DNA from 3 places in the Alicyclobacillus fodiniaquatilis genome. Region 2 is predicted to be linked to each of the others. Evidence: riboswitches for the same ligand, from Rfam matches in the RefSeq annotation. Region 2 holds a riboswitch; each other region holds the start of a gene.
The links. Region 2 has a riboswitch for thiamine pyrophosphate ahead of thiD (bifunctional hydroxymethylpyrimidine kinase/phosphomethylpyrimidine kinase). Riboswitches for the same ligand answer to the same signal wherever they lie in the genome.

Region 1: it holds a riboswitch for thiamine pyrophosphate, as region 2 does, so the genes downstream of both, ACFSB2_RS01170 (ECF transporter S component) here and thiD (bifunctional hydroxymethylpyrimidine kinase/phosphomethylpyrimidine kinase) in region 2, are expected to answer to the same signal.
Region 3: it holds a riboswitch for thiamine pyrophosphate, as region 2 does, so the genes downstream of both, thiC (phosphomethylpyrimidine synthase ThiC) here and thiD (bifunctional hydroxymethylpyrimidine kinase/phosphomethylpyrimidine kinase) in region 2, are expected to answer to the same signal.

Annotation. Positions count from the first base shown of each region.
Region 1 covers NZ_JBHUCX010000004.1:109,075-114,641, reverse strand. Annotated here, with positions in the region: gene ACFSB2_RS01175 (ATP-binding cassette domain-containing protein) at 1-1,525, opposite strand, end outside; gene ACFSB2_RS01170 (ECF transporter S component) at 1,522-2,094, opposite strand; TPP riboswitch at 2,216-2,318, opposite strand; gene glpX (class II fructose-bisphosphatase) at 2,396-3,364, opposite strand; gene ACFSB2_RS01160 (winged helix-turn-helix transcriptional regulator) at 3,435-3,782, opposite strand; gene ACFSB2_RS01155 (SPW repeat protein) at 3,906-4,265, shown strand; gene glpK (glycerol kinase GlpK) at 4,457-5,567, opposite strand, start outside.
Region 2 covers NZ_JBHUCX010000083.1:165,540-171,106, reverse strand. Annotated here, with positions in the region: gene ACFSB2_RS20425 (GrpB family protein) at 1-751, shown strand, start outside; gene ACFSB2_RS20420 (methyl-accepting chemotaxis protein) at 892-1,710, opposite strand; gene ACFSB2_RS20415 (YjgB family protein) at 1,864-2,883, opposite strand; TPP riboswitch at 3,336-3,439, shown strand; gene thiD (bifunctional hydroxymethylpyrimidine kinase/phosphomethylpyrimidine kinase) at 3,532-4,461, shown strand; gene tenA (thiaminase II) at 4,458-5,132, shown strand; gene ACFSB2_RS20400 (hypothetical protein) at 5,251-5,567, shown strand, end outside.
Region 3 covers NZ_JBHUCX010000102.1:111,919-117,485, reverse strand. Annotated here, with positions in the region: gene ACFSB2_RS26780 (VC0807 family protein) at 1-213, shown strand, start outside; gene ACFSB2_RS26775 (hypothetical protein) at 490-795, shown strand; TPP riboswitch at 1,216-1,322, shown strand; gene thiC (phosphomethylpyrimidine synthase ThiC) at 1,416-3,170, shown strand; gene ACFSB2_RS26765 (ParA family protein) at 4,211-4,978, shown strand; gene ACFSB2_RS26760 (hypothetical protein) at 4,965-5,507, shown strand.

The sequences.
Region 1 (5,567 bases), on a different contig from region 2:
CGCTGCGCTCGTTTGTATCCGCTCTGTACAACTGACCAAGCGGCTTGACGTCATCCAACAAATGCGCGCGTTCGAGCACCTGCTCCTGTTGCAAAAGGCCCTTGACATCGCCGTCGTAAAGCAGCCCTTGTTCCGCAATGACGAGCACGCGCGTCGCGTATTGTTTGACCAGTTCCATATCGTGCGTGACCGTGACAATCGTCTTGCCTTGTTCACGCAGCGCTTGTAAACGGTCGAGAATCATCTTCTCCGACACTGCATCTTGACCGTAAGTCGGCTCATCAAACAGATACACATCATGCGCCTGTTGTAACATGACAGCAACCGACAACCGACGTTTCTGTCCCTGACTCAGAGCGTATGGAGATTGCAAAGCGTGATCTTCAAGGCCAAACGCGGCCAGTTGTTTGAGCACGTCAACAGGGATGGAGTCTGCGATGACCCGCCCCGCCATCTCGTCGCCAACGCGTTCATACAAAAACTGATACTCCGGATTTTGAAAGCCGTAGGCAATTTGCTGGTAGCGCAGTTTCGATTTCACACGGGAAATCGGCTTGCCGTGCAACGCCACAGCACCGTCTGTCGGCGGCTGCAGGCCAGCCATCACTTCGAGCAAACTGGACTTGCCAGCACCGTTGGGTCCGAGGATGGCGACCCACTCCCCTTGGTGCAGTGAAAACGTGATATCGCGCCAAACTTGCTGATTGGCGTAAGTTAATCGAGCGTGATCGACCGTGAGCACGGGGGACTCATCAATACAGGTTGCGTTGGCGCTTGCAGAAAGTTGATGGGTGGATTGAACCTGATGATGTTGCTGCTGCCAAGCGGCGGAGGTGCACACCTGTTCGATATGACCCGTCGCATCGACGACGACAACTTTGTCCACATATGGCAACAGCGGCTCATATTTATGCTCAATGATGACCAGGGTCTTCCCCTGTTCGCGCAGACGGGCGACTTGTTCGAACACCTGCCGCGTCGACAGTGGATCTAGATTCGCGGTTGGCTCATCCAATATCAGCAGTTCACACGTCAGCGCCAAGGCCGAAGCGATGGCCAACTTCTGTTTCATTCCCCCGGAAAAATGTGTATGCGCAGCCGAAGTGGAGACCGTTAGGCCTACTTCAGCCAGCGCAGCGTGAATACCATCTGGCATCGCCGCTCTTGGTACACATATGTTTTCCAGCCCGAAGGCAATTTCGTCATCCACGCGCCGCATGCAGAATTGGGCTTCTGGATCCTGAAACACGTACCCAATCTTGCCAGGCGCTTGCAGATGTTCTGCCAAGGCGCACTCTCCTTCGACTGTCGCTTCAATCGAACGGGGAATGACGCCCGCCAAGGCCATGGCCAGCGTACTTTTGCCGCTGCCGCTGGGACCGATGATCAGGACGGCTTCTCCTTCATACACTGTCAAACTGCAATCCTCAATGGCAGGTGATGAAGCGCCCTCATAGGTGATACGAAGATGATCTGCGGAAATGGCCAAACGCTTGGCAACTTCCGCATAGATATGGCGATTCATCGATTCAACGTCCTTGTTTGCTGACCGATTGCGAAATTGCGGACGACACCAGCCCGATTGAGCGCGTCACCCACCAGTTTCGGCAACCAACCAGCCAACACGACGCCACTCAGCAACGTCGCGACAAAGTAGCCGACAATCACAGTTGCAGAGAGCTTGTCGCCGCCGGACTGCCAAAACCATTGGAATGCGCAGCCAAGCGAAGCCAAAAATCCCGACAGAAGACATACCGGCAAGTTGTAGCGGCGGTAGAAAAAGATAAAGAAGGCCAGTTCAGCGCCAACGCCTTGAACCAATCCGGATGTCAAGTTGGAAAATCCCCATTGACTGCCGAGCAACAGCTCAACTGATGCGCCCACCATTTCTGCCAGCAGCGCCGCACCTGGGCGACGGATGACGTAAGCGACCAGAACTGAAGCGATCATCCACAACCCGTTGATCAGTCCTTGCAGCGGCACCCAAGCGCCCGAAATGACATCATACAAAAAATCGGAGAGATAATAGATGCCCCCACATACAATCGCCAAGACAACCATCACAATCACATCTCGCAATTTCCAACGTGCCAAGTCATTCATCCTCCCTTGTTCGTGAGGAGTTGAGCGTCCGACGCGGACGCGGTTTCAGGCCACGACATCACAAAAACAGCACCAGAGAACACATGTAGACATGTGAAAAGAGGTGCTGTTGCAATGGCGATGGGCACTTCCTCCCGCTGGTATTATCCAGGTCGAGTCCGAAAGGGTTAGCAGCAAGCTGCTTCTCAGCCATCATGGCACCCCTAGCGCCCCTCTTCACGTTATCAAATTGTCAATCGCAAGTTTAGCATGTCAATCCATATCCCGCAATCGCTTGTCCAGCAAAAATGACTTACAGCCTGTCCCAGCCAACCTTTTTATCTAAATTGTGAAGCGCATCCACAAAGCGAACCGTACCGGTCTTCGCGCGCATCACGATGGTCTGTGTCCGCGCCTTTGTCTTCGATAAAAAACGAACCCCATGCAGCATGTCACCATCCGTAACGCCAGTTGCCGAAAAGATGGCGTCCTCGCCACGAACCAAATCTTCCATCATCAGCACCTGATTGATATCCTTGATGCCCATTTCCAAACAGCGTTGCCGCTCTTCATCGGTCTCCGGCAACAAACGTCCCATGATATCGCCGCCGAGACATTTGAGCGCACATGCAGCGAGCACACCTTCCGGCGCGCCGCCGGAGCCAAAGAGGATGTCCACCCCGCGCTCCGGAAAAGCCGTGTTGATGGCCGCGGCCACATCGCCATTGGCAATCAGTTTGATCCGAGCGCCCGCCTGACGAATTTCCTCGATCAACGCCGCATGGCGCGGCCTGTCTAACACGACCGCCACGACATCCGAGATGTCCTTTTCGTTGGCTTTTGCGACTGCTTGTAAATTCTCTGTCACCGACTGGTCCATATGTACTTTGCCACGCGCCCGCGGACCCACTGCCAGCTTGTCCATATACATGTCAGGCGCATGCAAAAGACATCCTTTCGGCGCAATGGCGACAACCGCCATCGCATTCGCCTGGCCGCTCGCCACGATGTTCGTCCCCTCAAGCGGATCGACAGCGATGTCCACTTCCGGCGCAGCACCCGTCCCAAGTCGTTCTCCAATATAGAGCATCGGCGCCTCGTCCATCTCACCTTCACCTATCACGACTGTTCCATCCATCGCCACGGTGTCAAACATTTTGCGCATGGCTTCTGTGGCTGCATTATCTGCTTCGTTCTTCTTGCCGCGTCCCATCCAACGCGCGCTGTTGAGCGCAGCTAATTCGGTGACACGAACAATTTCCATTGCCAGTTCTCGTTCCAAAGAGACACACCCTTACCCGATTGTGTTGAACCACGCACAAAAACGGTTCGGCATTTCAAAATGAAGCTGCTCATTTATCTTGCTTTTGCATGGTTTCCCACCACATATCCGCCCATTTTTGCACTTCTTCCATTGCTGGTTCCAAGCTTTTGCCCATTTCTGTCAACTCGTACTCTATGCGCACAGGTCGCTCAGTATAGACTGTGCGTTTTACCACTTCGATATCCTCCAATTCCTTCAAGCGTTGATTGAGCACACGACCACTGATGTTGGGTATGCTCTCTGCAATTTCCTTCGCCCGTTTTGGCCCATGCAAAAGTGCCCGGATGATCAATCCTGTCCATGGCTTTCCCAAAAATTCAAAAGCCCACTCAAATTTCTCGCATGTCGGCGCAATATTTTCAGCGTTTATTTTCATCATGATTTCACCCTCTTTTATGATGAATTGTACCATAGTCATTGACATCTTTTAAGTAAAGGATATACAATACGATTGTAGTTTACAAAAAGTAAACACAAATAAGAATTGAGGTGTTGAGTCATGAAATCAAGAAACGTGCTGATGGCTATCTTTGGCATCTGGTTCATCATTTCGCCATGGGCTCTTGGTTTCTCAAGTCACGTGGGTGCCATCTGGACCAGTGTCATCCTCGGCGCAGTGTTGCTCATCGTCTCCGTCTGGGCCGCGCTGCTAAAAAACGCTGGCGGCGTTGGTGTCTGGCAATCATGGGTCAATCTTATTCTGGGCATTTGGTTTATCATCCAACCGCTCACAATGTCGCTTGGCACGGCAGATGATTGGGTGAGCATCATCTTGGGCGCAATCACCATCATTCTTGCCATTTGGAACATGAGCGACAAATCAAATGATCATGCCCAAACGGCCTCTCACCAACAATAAACAAAACGCACTTATTTAAATCGTCGTACCAAACATTCCTTTTAAGCATCACAAAAGAGTGACCGCTCTTGCGCCTGTCGGTCACTCTTTTTTACGCCTCCGCACAACGTCATCCCTAATCATGATGAGCCGTTCCACGTGTATTAGCCCGCACTGCAGTTGAATTGGATAGATGAAGCACAGAGACAACCTTATTTGAACGCGCGTGTAGCGGCGACTGCCGTTTGCCAACCACGATACAGGCCCGCTCGCTCTTCCTCTGCCATTTGGACAGAAAACGCCCTGTCCCGCCGCCAACGTTGGGTCAATGTTGCACGCGTGTCCCAAAATCCGACGGCCAATCCTGCGAGATACGCTGCGCCTAAGGCTGTTGTTTCCAGCACATGGGGTCGTTCAACTGGCACATTCAAAATATCTGCTTGAAATTGCAGCAAAAAATCATTTGCCGTTGCGCCGCCATCCACACGCAATTTCTTGAGCGAAATGCCAGAATCCGCTTCCATTGCCGCAACGACATCGCGGGTTTGATAAGCCAGTGATTCCAGCGTCGCTCGCACAAAATGCGCTTTTGACGTGCCTCTTGTCAGACCGAACACCGCACCGCGCGCTTCGCTATCCCAATGTGGCGTCCCCAATCCAACAAAAGCCGGAACGACATAAACGCCATCCGCCGAAGTGACTGAACTGGACAACCATTGACTATCTGCCGCATGCTCAATGACACCTAACCCATCGCGCAACCACTGAATGGCCGATCCCGCTACAAAAATACTGCCTTCAAGCGCATATTCCACTTTTCCATCAATTCCCCAGGCAATCGTGGTCAACAGACCATGCGCCGACTCGACCGCTGTCTCACCCGTGTTCATCAACATAAAGCAGCCCGTGCCATACGTATTTTTGGCCATCCCCGTTTCAAAGCACGCTTGACCAAACAGCGCAGCCTGTTGATCTCCCGCAATTCCGGCTATGGGCACTCGCTCGCCAAAAAACGCAGCAGGATCCGTCATCGCATATACTTCAGAAGAGGATTTGACATCCGGCAGCATTGCGGTCGGCACTGCCAAAATCTCGCACAAGTCCTCATCCCACTGCAATTCATGGATGTTGTACAACAGTGTGCGCGATGCGTTCGTATAGTCTGTGATATGTACTTTGCCGCCAGAAAGTTTAAAGACAAGCCAACTGTCTATCGTGCCAAACATCAAGTCACCATTGACGGCTTTTTCGCGCGCGCCCTCGACGTGATCCAATAACCATTTGATTTTCGTTCCAGAAAAATATGGATCAATCAGCAACCCG
Region 2 (5,567 bases):
GCAGGCATTGTTGTTGTTTAGCATGTTGGGGGCTTTGCTCGCGCTGATGACCATCGTCACGGGACGCATTTTGTTGGTGATGTGCACTCATATTGCATATGACTTGTGGGTCACCGCTTTGGCGGATGTGCATGGCTATCAGGCAGCGCTTGGCCTGCTCGTCTACGTTGTGTTGCTCCTTGCCCCTGTCGTCACGTTGATTTGGCATCGTCGTCTCTTCGATGTCAGCCCGACGTGGCGCGAACGCGTCACGTTGTCCGCACACCAGGCGACGTGGCAAGAAGATTATCAAGCGGTGGCCCAAGAACTTGGCGCGGTGTTTTGCCGACGTAAAAAATTGCATGTCGATCACGTCGGCAGCACGTCGGTTCCAGGTCTCCTCGCCAGACCCATCATCGATGTGCAAGTTGGTGTCAGTTCACCTCGGCTCAAACGCCGTGAGCGAAAACAATTGACGCGTTTGGGATACGAAGTGTGTGGCACGGTGTATGTGCGCGACCGATTGGACTTGCGCCGCAGCCAAGGGCAGGCGGTCAATGTCTATCTTGTCGAAGCATATGGGAAGATTGCGCATGCGAACATCCAGATTCGCGAATATCTGTTAAGCGAACCGCGAATTGCGGCGGAGTATGCGGCGCTAAAGCAACGCGTTTTAGCGGATGGGTGCCTACGCGAAGATAGCTATATCAACGCCAAAAGGCCATTTATCGCCAAATTGTTGCAGGACATCTACGCGAATACAGAGCTATAGTCGGAAAGGAAAAAGCAGGGCAGGGTAGGCGGACGCAGCGCGTACCCTGCGCTAGGGCAAGGTTAATTGGCCAGTTTATCCTTGTTTTACAATGAATATACCCGCCGTTTTTTCCGGTAACACATGTCCGCCGCGAACATCTATTGATTCTCGCACGCGATGTCTCGCAGCGTCTGTGTCAGTTGATGAACGTCATGCAGTGTTGCAGAAAGATGCTCCGCATCCGCCGCCTGTTGTTCTGAGGTGGCCGCAATTTGACTGCAAAAGGAAAAGGCTTCCTCAATGCTACGCGTAATTTGCGTCATGTTGTTCGTGATGTCCACTGTCGCTTTTTGCGACTGCTCCGCCAACTTGCGAATTTCCTTTGCCACCACAGCAAACCCGCGACCTTCTTCGCCGACGCGCGAAGCTTCAATGGATGCATTGAGTCCAATGATTTTCGTTCTCGTCGCCAGATCTGTAATCAGTTCATTCACTTGTTGGATGGTGCGCGTTTGTTCGACCAATGCCTGAATCTGCGCAAACAACTGACCTTGAATCGTCGAGAGATTTGTCGCATGACGGGCGTATTCGCTGGTGGATGTAGCAACCTGATTCGATAGTGTGTGCAATTCTGCCGCCAAATTCTCAATGCGGGCTTGATGTGTACTCACGCCCCAACTGATGACACCAGAGACTTCTTCCCCGTTCCAGACGGGGATGCACGCGCAGGTGTACTCCCTGTGAAATACGGATTCTTCCGCTTCGACGGTCAATTTGATGGGTTGTTTTTCCTGAAGGGTGCGGTAAGTGATGGAGCCCTCGGCAAGTCTATCACCTGTGGTGATGCCAAGGCCAAGGTTGTCGGTGCAATAGATATATTTCTCTGTATCACTGATGGCAAGCGTGCTTTTCGGAGAATATGTCCCCAATAGCATCTGGATAATCGGCGCGAATTTTAGTAATTCACTTGTTGTCAAGGGCGTTCACTCCGCTTCGTGTGCTTTAACTCTCCTATGTATTTCGTGAAAAATACGAGAACTCCTAGTCGGGGAACGCCATTTTTCGACTTTTTTTGACAACTGCCCGCAACGTGCGTATTGCAGTCGGGCAGTTGCCATTGCTGAAACAATTTATTTCAACGTAATGGTGTTGCTTTGACCAATCATGGCGGCGCCATCGGTATTCTGGTAAATCAATTTCACGATGCCAGATTGCCCTTTCATCGCCGATGGATACAAAAACGAGAGTGTTTGGCCGTCCCCGCTCACTTCGAATCCTGGAATGGGTTTGCCTGTTTGACCGCTGCGCACTGCCTGTTCATAGGTGTTGACGACGGATTGGCCGTTTGAGCCAATCCATTCGAATTCTACCAAACGGTATCCTTTTGGCGGATTCTGAATGCCAAACGTGAATAATCCGCTTTGTATTTCTTGGTCGACGACAACAGACGGCGCGACCTGTGTTTGGGCCATGCTGTTGACCGTGGCTTCTGGATAAAACACAGAGATGTGGTCCAGTTTTGGATCCGCCGTCGTCGCGCTTGGCTTAGGGAAGATCCACAACAATTGGAACTTGGGTCCGGCAGGATACATCAAAATCGTTTGTGTAGCCGTCGAGCGCGTTTCACCAGGTTCACCCAGCACTTGTTTTACCTGCGACAGCGTGATTTGCTGCAGTTTTGGGCTGGATGAGCGAATATCAAAGATTTGCGATCCTTTGTTGAAGCCGAAGGCTGCGTCGTGGCTTGGGAATGTGGCGTACATCCCAGCGCCAGCCTCATTTTGGCTGCTGGGTTGTCCCCAGGCCTGTGAGACTTCGTCGATTGTAGCAGTGCCGTTGACGTACGGAATATCCATGACTTTCCCAGCGGTGGCCAATTGCATCGATTGGGAAATCAACTGCGTCGTATCATTTGTCTCTGTGCCCTCTGGCGCAGACGAGTTGGCTGGGGTAGACGAACTTGTCTGTGTGGCGCCAGTGGTGGATTGGCCAGTTGTTTTGGTGTTGTCATCGTGATTTTTTGACACACTTGTAGATGGATTCGTCTTTGCAGCCAGCGTTGGGGTTGCCGAATTTGCACCCATGCCACATCCGGTTAAAATTGTGCACCCGAGAATCAGAGCTGTTGCTGTCAAGGTTGTTTTTCTCATTGGTCACGCCTCCATTGTTCCTGTCTACCCTGTAAATCAAGTCGATACCTTGATGTTGCGCCATCCGCAATGCTCCAATTGACTGGCATTTTCATGGTTCTACTGGTACGGGATGCATCACGCATGGCGGTCTATCGTTAGAGTGAGCCTATTTGCTGAAGTACATGTGTCCAGTTCTTGCTCGAAATCAAATTGACATGTTTGCACACACCATCTGCGATGATCCCACTTGATTCGTGTGCCCCTGTTTCTGTCGATGCAGAGGATACCTCACGTATAGCGTTCTATGAATTAGACGAAGCAATGTCTGAAATGGTTACAGCGCGAATGCCGGATGGTGCATCAGCCCTCGGATGACGGGCGGATCGTGTTGACCTTGTTTTATGCTTGCGCTACCCTAAAAATAGAGTGATAATTTTTGCGTGCGCCAACTGCGATGCGCTTAACTTCATATGAACCACTAGGGGTGCCATTTTGGCTGAGACAAGGACCTATCCTTGAACTCTTGGAACCTGATCTGGATGATACCAGCGGAGGGAAGTGGACGTTTGCTATGTCTTTTTTGCACTGGCTGACCAAACCACTCCGCGGGGAGTGGTTTTTTTTGTTCACGGCGCTTGCGAGAACGGACGTAAAGGAGCGAATCTGGTGCAAATAAGCGATACCGGGCACGTAATCAGAGCATTGACCATCGCTGGATCGGACAGCGGGGGTGGGGCGGGGATCCAAGCGGATCTGAAGACGTTTGCCGCCTTTGAAGTGTATGGCGCGTCAGCATTGACCGCGCTCACCGCACAAAATACGCAAGGTGTGCAAGGCATATACGAAGTCGCGCCGGAATTCCTGCGTCAGCAGGTGGAGTCGGTGAATGGAGACATCGGCTTTGACGCCGCCAAAATCGGCATGTTAGGCAGTGCCGCCATGACAACTGAGGTTGCCGACATCATTGCGCGCGCGGAGATGACAAATCTCGTTCTCGATCCGGTGATGGTCGCCAAAGGCGGCGCGTCGCTCTTGGAGGATCACGCTGTACATATGCTGAAAACGCGCTTGTTGCCACTGGCCACTGTGCTGACGCCCAATCTGCTCGAAGCGGAAGTTTTGTGTGGTTATCCGATTCATTCCTGGTCAGATTGTCAGCAAGCTGTCTCTGACCTCGCGAAGATGGGACCGCAGTGTATTGTGCTCAAGGGCGGGCATGCAACTTGGGGAATCTCGCGGACGCTTCCGGATGACGCAAACGGGGCGCAGGTGTTTGATCTCGTGTTTGACGGAAGCGCCTTGACCACATTCTACGCGCCGCGGGTGTTTAGCCGCAAGACGCATGGCACAGGCTGCACACTGTCTGCTGCAATTGCCGCCTGTCTGGCGCGGGGAATGAGGGTACTGGATGCCATCGCCACAGCCAAGACGTTTGTTTGGGAAGCGATGGTCAGCGCTGCTGCGTGGGATGTGGGAACAGGTCATGGCCCGCTGGATCATTCAGTAGCGCCACGGTTTAGTACAGGAATTGAGGCTGGTGGGACATACCGCTGGCACAATGACGGACGATTCCATTTGGAGGGAATACGCATATGAAATGGTCTGAATATAGTCGGAATGCTGCAAATCATCTGTGGGAGGCCAGTCTGTCGCATCCATTTGTACGGGAAATCGCAGATGGGACGTTACCCATCGAAGCGTTTGCGCACTACATTCGCAACGATGCGCTGTACTTGCGCACATTCGCGCAGGTTCAACGAATGGGGGCCGCCAAGGCGGACGCGCAGTTGGGTGCGCGCTTGCGTGCGCATGCGGCGAACACGGATGATGCGGAGCGGGCGTTGCATCAAACGTTTTTCTCCATGCTGGACATCGCTCCACCGGATGCACAGGCGCTGCCAGCGCCGACGGCGTATCGCTATATGTCTCATTTGATCACGGTGGCGTCATTGGGCACGGTCGCGGAAGTGGTTGCGGCCATTTTGCCTTGTTACTGGCTGTATTGGGAGATTGGACTTCACTATCGCGACGCCCGGCCAGAACATCCGGTTTATCAGCGCTGGGTTGCAACGTATGGCAGTGCGTGGTACGGCGAGCTTGTGCGAGAACAACTTGAGCGTGCGGACAACTTGGCGGCAGCGGCTTCCATTGAAGAACAGCAAAAAATGACACGGCATTTTTTGCTTTCGTCACAGTACGAATTGGAGTTTTGGACCATGGCGTATGACTTGGAAACCTGGCGTTTTGAAGAATGCGAAACGCAGTGAAGGTCACAGCGTTCATGCGAATGGCTTCAACCAAAAGAGGTCTAACCACACTTTGCCTATACATAGGCATAAGGTGAAGAACACTGGTGTGTGTATCATTTGTGAGGAGCACGAGTGGATGAAAGCCAATTACAGAGTGCAATTACAGGTGAATGTGATATCGGGGAATTCAGGAGTGTATTTCGGCAATACGAACGTTATTTTCGGCGTGAGCAATCATTCGAAATCCAACACTGGGTTTGGTGGCGTTGGTTCACAGAATAAGATGTATCAAAACCTCGGCATCGTCTATGACCCAGATTGGATTGACACGCCGATTGACGACAGAGATGTTCATGTTTATGCGCCTCACCACGATCACAGCGCCGAAAGTGTGATGAACGCAAAAGTGGATTCCATCAACGTCCAAACGGTGACACAAAATTCGGGGATTTT
Region 3 (5,567 bases), on a different contig from region 2:
TGCCATTTTCGACGTAGAATACGCATAACGACTCTCGTGTGGGGCGTTGCGTTACTCAGTGAGGCACTACTTGAGACCGTGCTCATATACTCCATTTCTACGTCAGAATTCGTGATTATCTCGCCATTTATTCAGTATGGAATTATTGGATTGGCCTTTACGTGGACCCATTGGTATAGAAGAAAGGTTAGAACGTCATCCATGGGTAGTTGAGTCTGGGTGGGTGTCTCTTTCTTTTCACATATTTAAGTGATATTGAAGTAATTAAACAGACGGCAGAGCTCTAACTAATGCAATATGGGCACACCATTGACTACACCGTTAGCTATGCATTTGATTAGCATACGAGGGAGCGGGAATGGTGGAATCGAAAGAACCAGTATCCAAAGAGATTATTAACGCGCTTGAGCAACGGTTGAATCCGATTAGTTGGCATCGCGAACTCCGAAAGTCGGACCAGTATAATTTGACCAGCAGAGTCAGGCATGTGTGCATGCCAAAGCACAAACTGTTCTGAGCATTCACTCTGTTTTCCTCGCAAAGGTTCGCTGGAAGAGACAAGACAATTACACCGAGCATTTTGTTTTTGGATCCACCGCGCAACACGGAGCTTCGCAGTCTCGTCAACTTGGCGTTCACACCGAAGGCGATTTCCGCTCGGGCACCTTGATTGAAGAAATCTCTAAAGAGTTACTTGATGTGCAGTTGACCGCCTCGAAACCGCGGGAGGCGGCACCAAGACCTAAGGTGTGCGACGGGTTGCCCGAGTCTCTTATCCCTTGCTCGTTATCGTGATTGCGGAGATGATGGGAGTTCCTGCGGAGGACCGAGAAGTTATTCAAGCAATGGTCAGACTTACCGATGGAGGGGTCTGCCGATTCGAATCCAGAGACCATTATGAACCTAATGAACCGCAAGCAAGCAGGACGGCGCGAGTTGAATGGGTATTTTCGAAACATTGTGGACATCAGCGCAAACATCCAAAACCGAATTTGATTGGTGCGTTGCTGGATGCTCAAATAGATGGAGAGAAGCTGACAATAGAAGAATTACTCTGCTTTTGTGTCCTGTTATTGGCCACAGGAAACGAAAACTATACTTAGAAAAAATGAGACATGTTTCGCAGACTGCCCCACTTGTCAAACTGATGTAATGCATCAGGAGCTAAGTAAGGTTGTTTAACCAAGTGGTCAATGATATCGTAGAAGCGACAGTATAATCTAAAACGGGAGCTCGGCAAACCGGGCTGAGAGGGCGAATGTATCGCCGACCGTCAACCTGATCTGGATAATGCCAGCGTAGGGATTTTCTTTGCACATTTATTTTCTGTGAAGACCCCCGAACAATATGCTGCGGCCTTTTAGGTTGACAAAGACCACAGCCTGTCCCCGCTCCGAATTGAAGGAGACAAACAAATGTCAAATGATAGTGAATTTTTCCCCAGTAGTAAAAAGGTATACGTAATAGGCTCTCGCTCCGATATTCGTGTGCCAATGCGTGAGATACTACTCTCACCTTCGACGGGCCGATTTGGAGAGCAAGTGAACGAACCTGTACGCGTGTACGATACGAGTGGTATATACACGGACTTGAATGCTGTCACAGACATACAACGAGGATTACCTTCAATTCGTAGACATTGGATTCTTGATCGTGCAGACGTTGAGGAATACGTGGGGAGAAATGTATTTCCAATTGATGATGGATTAAAAGGCACCGCCGAATCGAATCGAGAAGTGTTTCCTGGCTTAAAACGAAGACCGCTTCGTGCTCAAGCAGCTAAAAATGTTACACAAATGCACTATGCAAGAAAGGGTATCATTACGCCCGAAATGGAATTTATCGCAATTCGAGAAGGAATGGACTCTGAATTTGTTCGTAAAGAAGTTGCAGAAGGACGAGCAATTATTCCATCCAATATCAATCACCCTGAAAGCGAACCAATGATTATAGGTAGGAACTTCCATGTAAAAATTAATGCAAACGTCGGTAACTCTGCTGTCGCATCATCCATCGAAGACGAGGTAGATAAAATGAGATGGGCGACACTTTGGGGGGCGGATACGGTCATGGATTTATCCACTGGAAAGAACATTCACACTACACGTGAGTGGATTATTCGCAACTCCCCCGTACCTATTGGGACCGTACCTATTTATCAGGCACTTGAGAAGGTCGATGGAGAAGCAGCAGCATTAACATGGGAGATATACCGTGATACGTTAATCGAACAGGCGGAGCAAGGTGTAGATTACTTTACGATTCATGCAGGAGTTCTTCTTCGATATATTCCACTAACTGCGAAGCGTGTTACCGGCATTGTGTCACGCGGCGGGTCTATCATGGCAGCCTGGTGCTTGGCACATCATCAGGAAAGTTTCCTATATACTCACTTTGAAGAAATTTGCGAAATTATGAAGGCATACGATGTTGCTTTTTCACTAGGTGACGGTCTTCGTCCTGGCTCTATTGCAGACGCCAACGATGAAGCACAGTTTGGAGAACTTCAAACACTTGGGGAACTTACCCAAATCGCGTGGAAGTACGATGTGCAGGTAATGATTGAAGGCCCAGGTCATGTTCCTATGCACAAGATCAAAGAAAATGTAGATCGACAAATGGAAGTATGTCATGAAGCCCCGTTTTATACACTCGGCCCACTGACCACTGATATTGCTCCAGGTTATGACCATATTACGTCATCAATTGGGGCAGCGATGATCGGGTGGTTTGGCACTGCAATGTTGTGTTACGTGACACCTAAGGAACACTTAGGGCTTCCGAACAAAGATGATGTAAAAGAAGGCGTCATTACCTACAAAATTGCTGCTCATGCAGCAGACTTAGCCAAAGGACATCCCAACGCTCAGCAACGTGATGATGCACTCTCCAAAGCCCGATTTGAATTTCGTTGGCGTGACCAATTCAACCTGTCTTTAGATCCACAACGGGCAATTACATTTCACGATGAAACGCTCCCTGCAGAGCCTGCAAAAACAGCTCATTTTTGCTCTATGTGTGGTCCAAAGTTTTGCAGTATGAGGATCACACAAGATATTCGTGAATACGCACAGGAAAAGGGATTGAATTTGGAATCTGCTATCAAAGAAGGAATGCATGAGAAATCCAAGGATTTTTTAGAATCAGGAAGTCAAATCTACCAAGAATAACACAAATAACGAGGTGTGCGTCGTGCATCACCTCGTTATTTCATTCATTGACAGTAACAATCTTACTAAAATGAGAGTAGATGAGGCACAAAATTACCCTACAATGGGTATAGAGTCATCCAATGCATCCGCAACGTATTATACAATATCTGACGACTGACGTCTCGACTGTTTAACGGCGAATTTGAAGGTAGTGTCGGATACTCAATTTCAATTACATTAATTCCCTATTTTAAAGCTACATACTATGTATCTACATATAGGTAAATAACTCCCTCTTGCCGCTTACGAATCTTTCCTTTAATCGCGGAGCTGTATTGGTAACACCACGCCACTTTCCTTAATACCCGTGTGTTTCGCTAATCTAAAAATTGACCATGGAATAGGGTTCTGCTAAACGAAAAGTGGTTCTTTCACGCTTTTGGTGATGCATTCAAAATCCCTGCTATTTCGACAGAATTGATCGATGTTTAAAATTGGGTGATCTTCTGTCCATAGAGTCTAAACTTTAGCATCTGCATGAGCTTGTTTCATATTCGCCGCTGTTCCCGTGTGTGTAAGTCAGTTATGTACGGCAAATTCAGGCTAAACACTTCAAAGATCTTCGTTGCACCAAGCATCGAAAATGCTCCAATCTGGCTGGTATGCTTCGATGCTTATCCTTCAGTAACACAATTCAGTAATATTGTTCAGTAACACAATTCAGTAATATTGTTCAGTAATATTGTTCAGTAATATTGTTCAGTAATATTGTTCAGTAATATTGTTTTTAGAGTTCGCCGTATGCGCGCGTTCAGGGACAGTTTTCCGAACAGCGCCATGTATATGAGACTTCCGCCCCTGAATAGAACGTATCGTGAATTAGCGTTCCATTAGAAAATGTGATACCCGTTAATGGTAGAGATTTAGCGAGTAACGTCACTTGACGCCTTCTCTAGTTTTTGTTGTTAAGTTAAAACTGAAACGTAAACGTGTTGACTTAAACGTTTAATGAATTTACGATAGGAAACAGAGAAGAAATTACGGAAAAGAGGACATATATGGGAATCACCATTAGCTTTGGGCTCCAAAAGGGCGGTGTCGGAAAGACAACGACTACGGCTGTGACAAGCTGGTTGCTCTCTCAACACCAAAAAGTACTCGCGGTTGATTTTGACAGTCAGGGGAATCTTACACAGTTTCTAACTCGTAGGAATATTTATGATTTTACCAATAATACTGTTCTTGAAGCTGTCAAAGAGCGGAATCCGGAACCGTACATTTATCAAATTACCGATAGACTACACATATTACCTGCCGAGGATTTGTTGTCTACATTTTCCAGGTATCTGTATCGTGAATACTCGGGACAACCTGCTCACCTTTTGCGGGAAACGATTGATGAGGTAAAGAACGACTATGATTATATACTAATTGATTTACCTCCGAACTTAGGCGACCAAACCATCAATGGCTTGGCAGCGTCAGATTACGCAGTCGTTATGCTTCAAAGTGAGCCATTTGCGTACGATGCGCTGGATAGATATCTAGAGACGCTTCAGATTGTGCAGAAAATGGCAAATCCGAACCTCCAACTTGCTGGAATACTGACTGGCTTACTTGACGTTCGTACCACTTTGGATAATTCAATTCTGGAACAAGCGCGAAATGATTATGAAGATGTTGTGTTTGACACTGTCATAAGACGGCGGAATCGACTGAAAGAATTCGTTCTTAGTGGCATTACTGATAGAACGCAAGAAGATAAACGGACGTTGGAGCAGTACGAAGCGTTTGTGAAGGAGCTGATGGAACGTGTCAAAGCGTGATCAGATTAAAAGCCTACTTACAAGCAGGACTTCTGAGTTACCGAGCGAGAATCCTGCAAAAAAATCGCTTTTAGAAAGTAATTCACTGAACACGAAAACTGAAGAAACAAACGTATCAGTATTACGTAACACTGAAACTGAAGCAAAAAACACAAACGTAAAACGTAATGCTAAAACTGAACAGTTAAACGAAATAGAAAAACATAAACATCAAACGGAATCGGAAAACGTTTCAGTAAATAGTAATACTGAAACTGAAACGTTAAACATAATAGACAACAGTAACACTGTTCAGTCTGAAACCCCGCAAAAACCCTTTTCCATAGCGGATCATATCGCAGGTATGCTTGAAATTCAGGAGAAAGACAAGAGGACTGTAGAAGACACGCATAAGCGCGCAACATTTCTGATTCGGAACGACTTATTACAGCGCTTAGATAAGGTCGCAAAACGCCAATCTAAGGGCTACAAAACGAGGGTAATCAATCAGCTTCTGCAAACGTGGTTAGACAGTTTAGATGCGCGCTAATGAACCATAAATCGACTGCTTTTTACAAAAAAATAGGGCCAAAAATAGGCCCTCATTTAT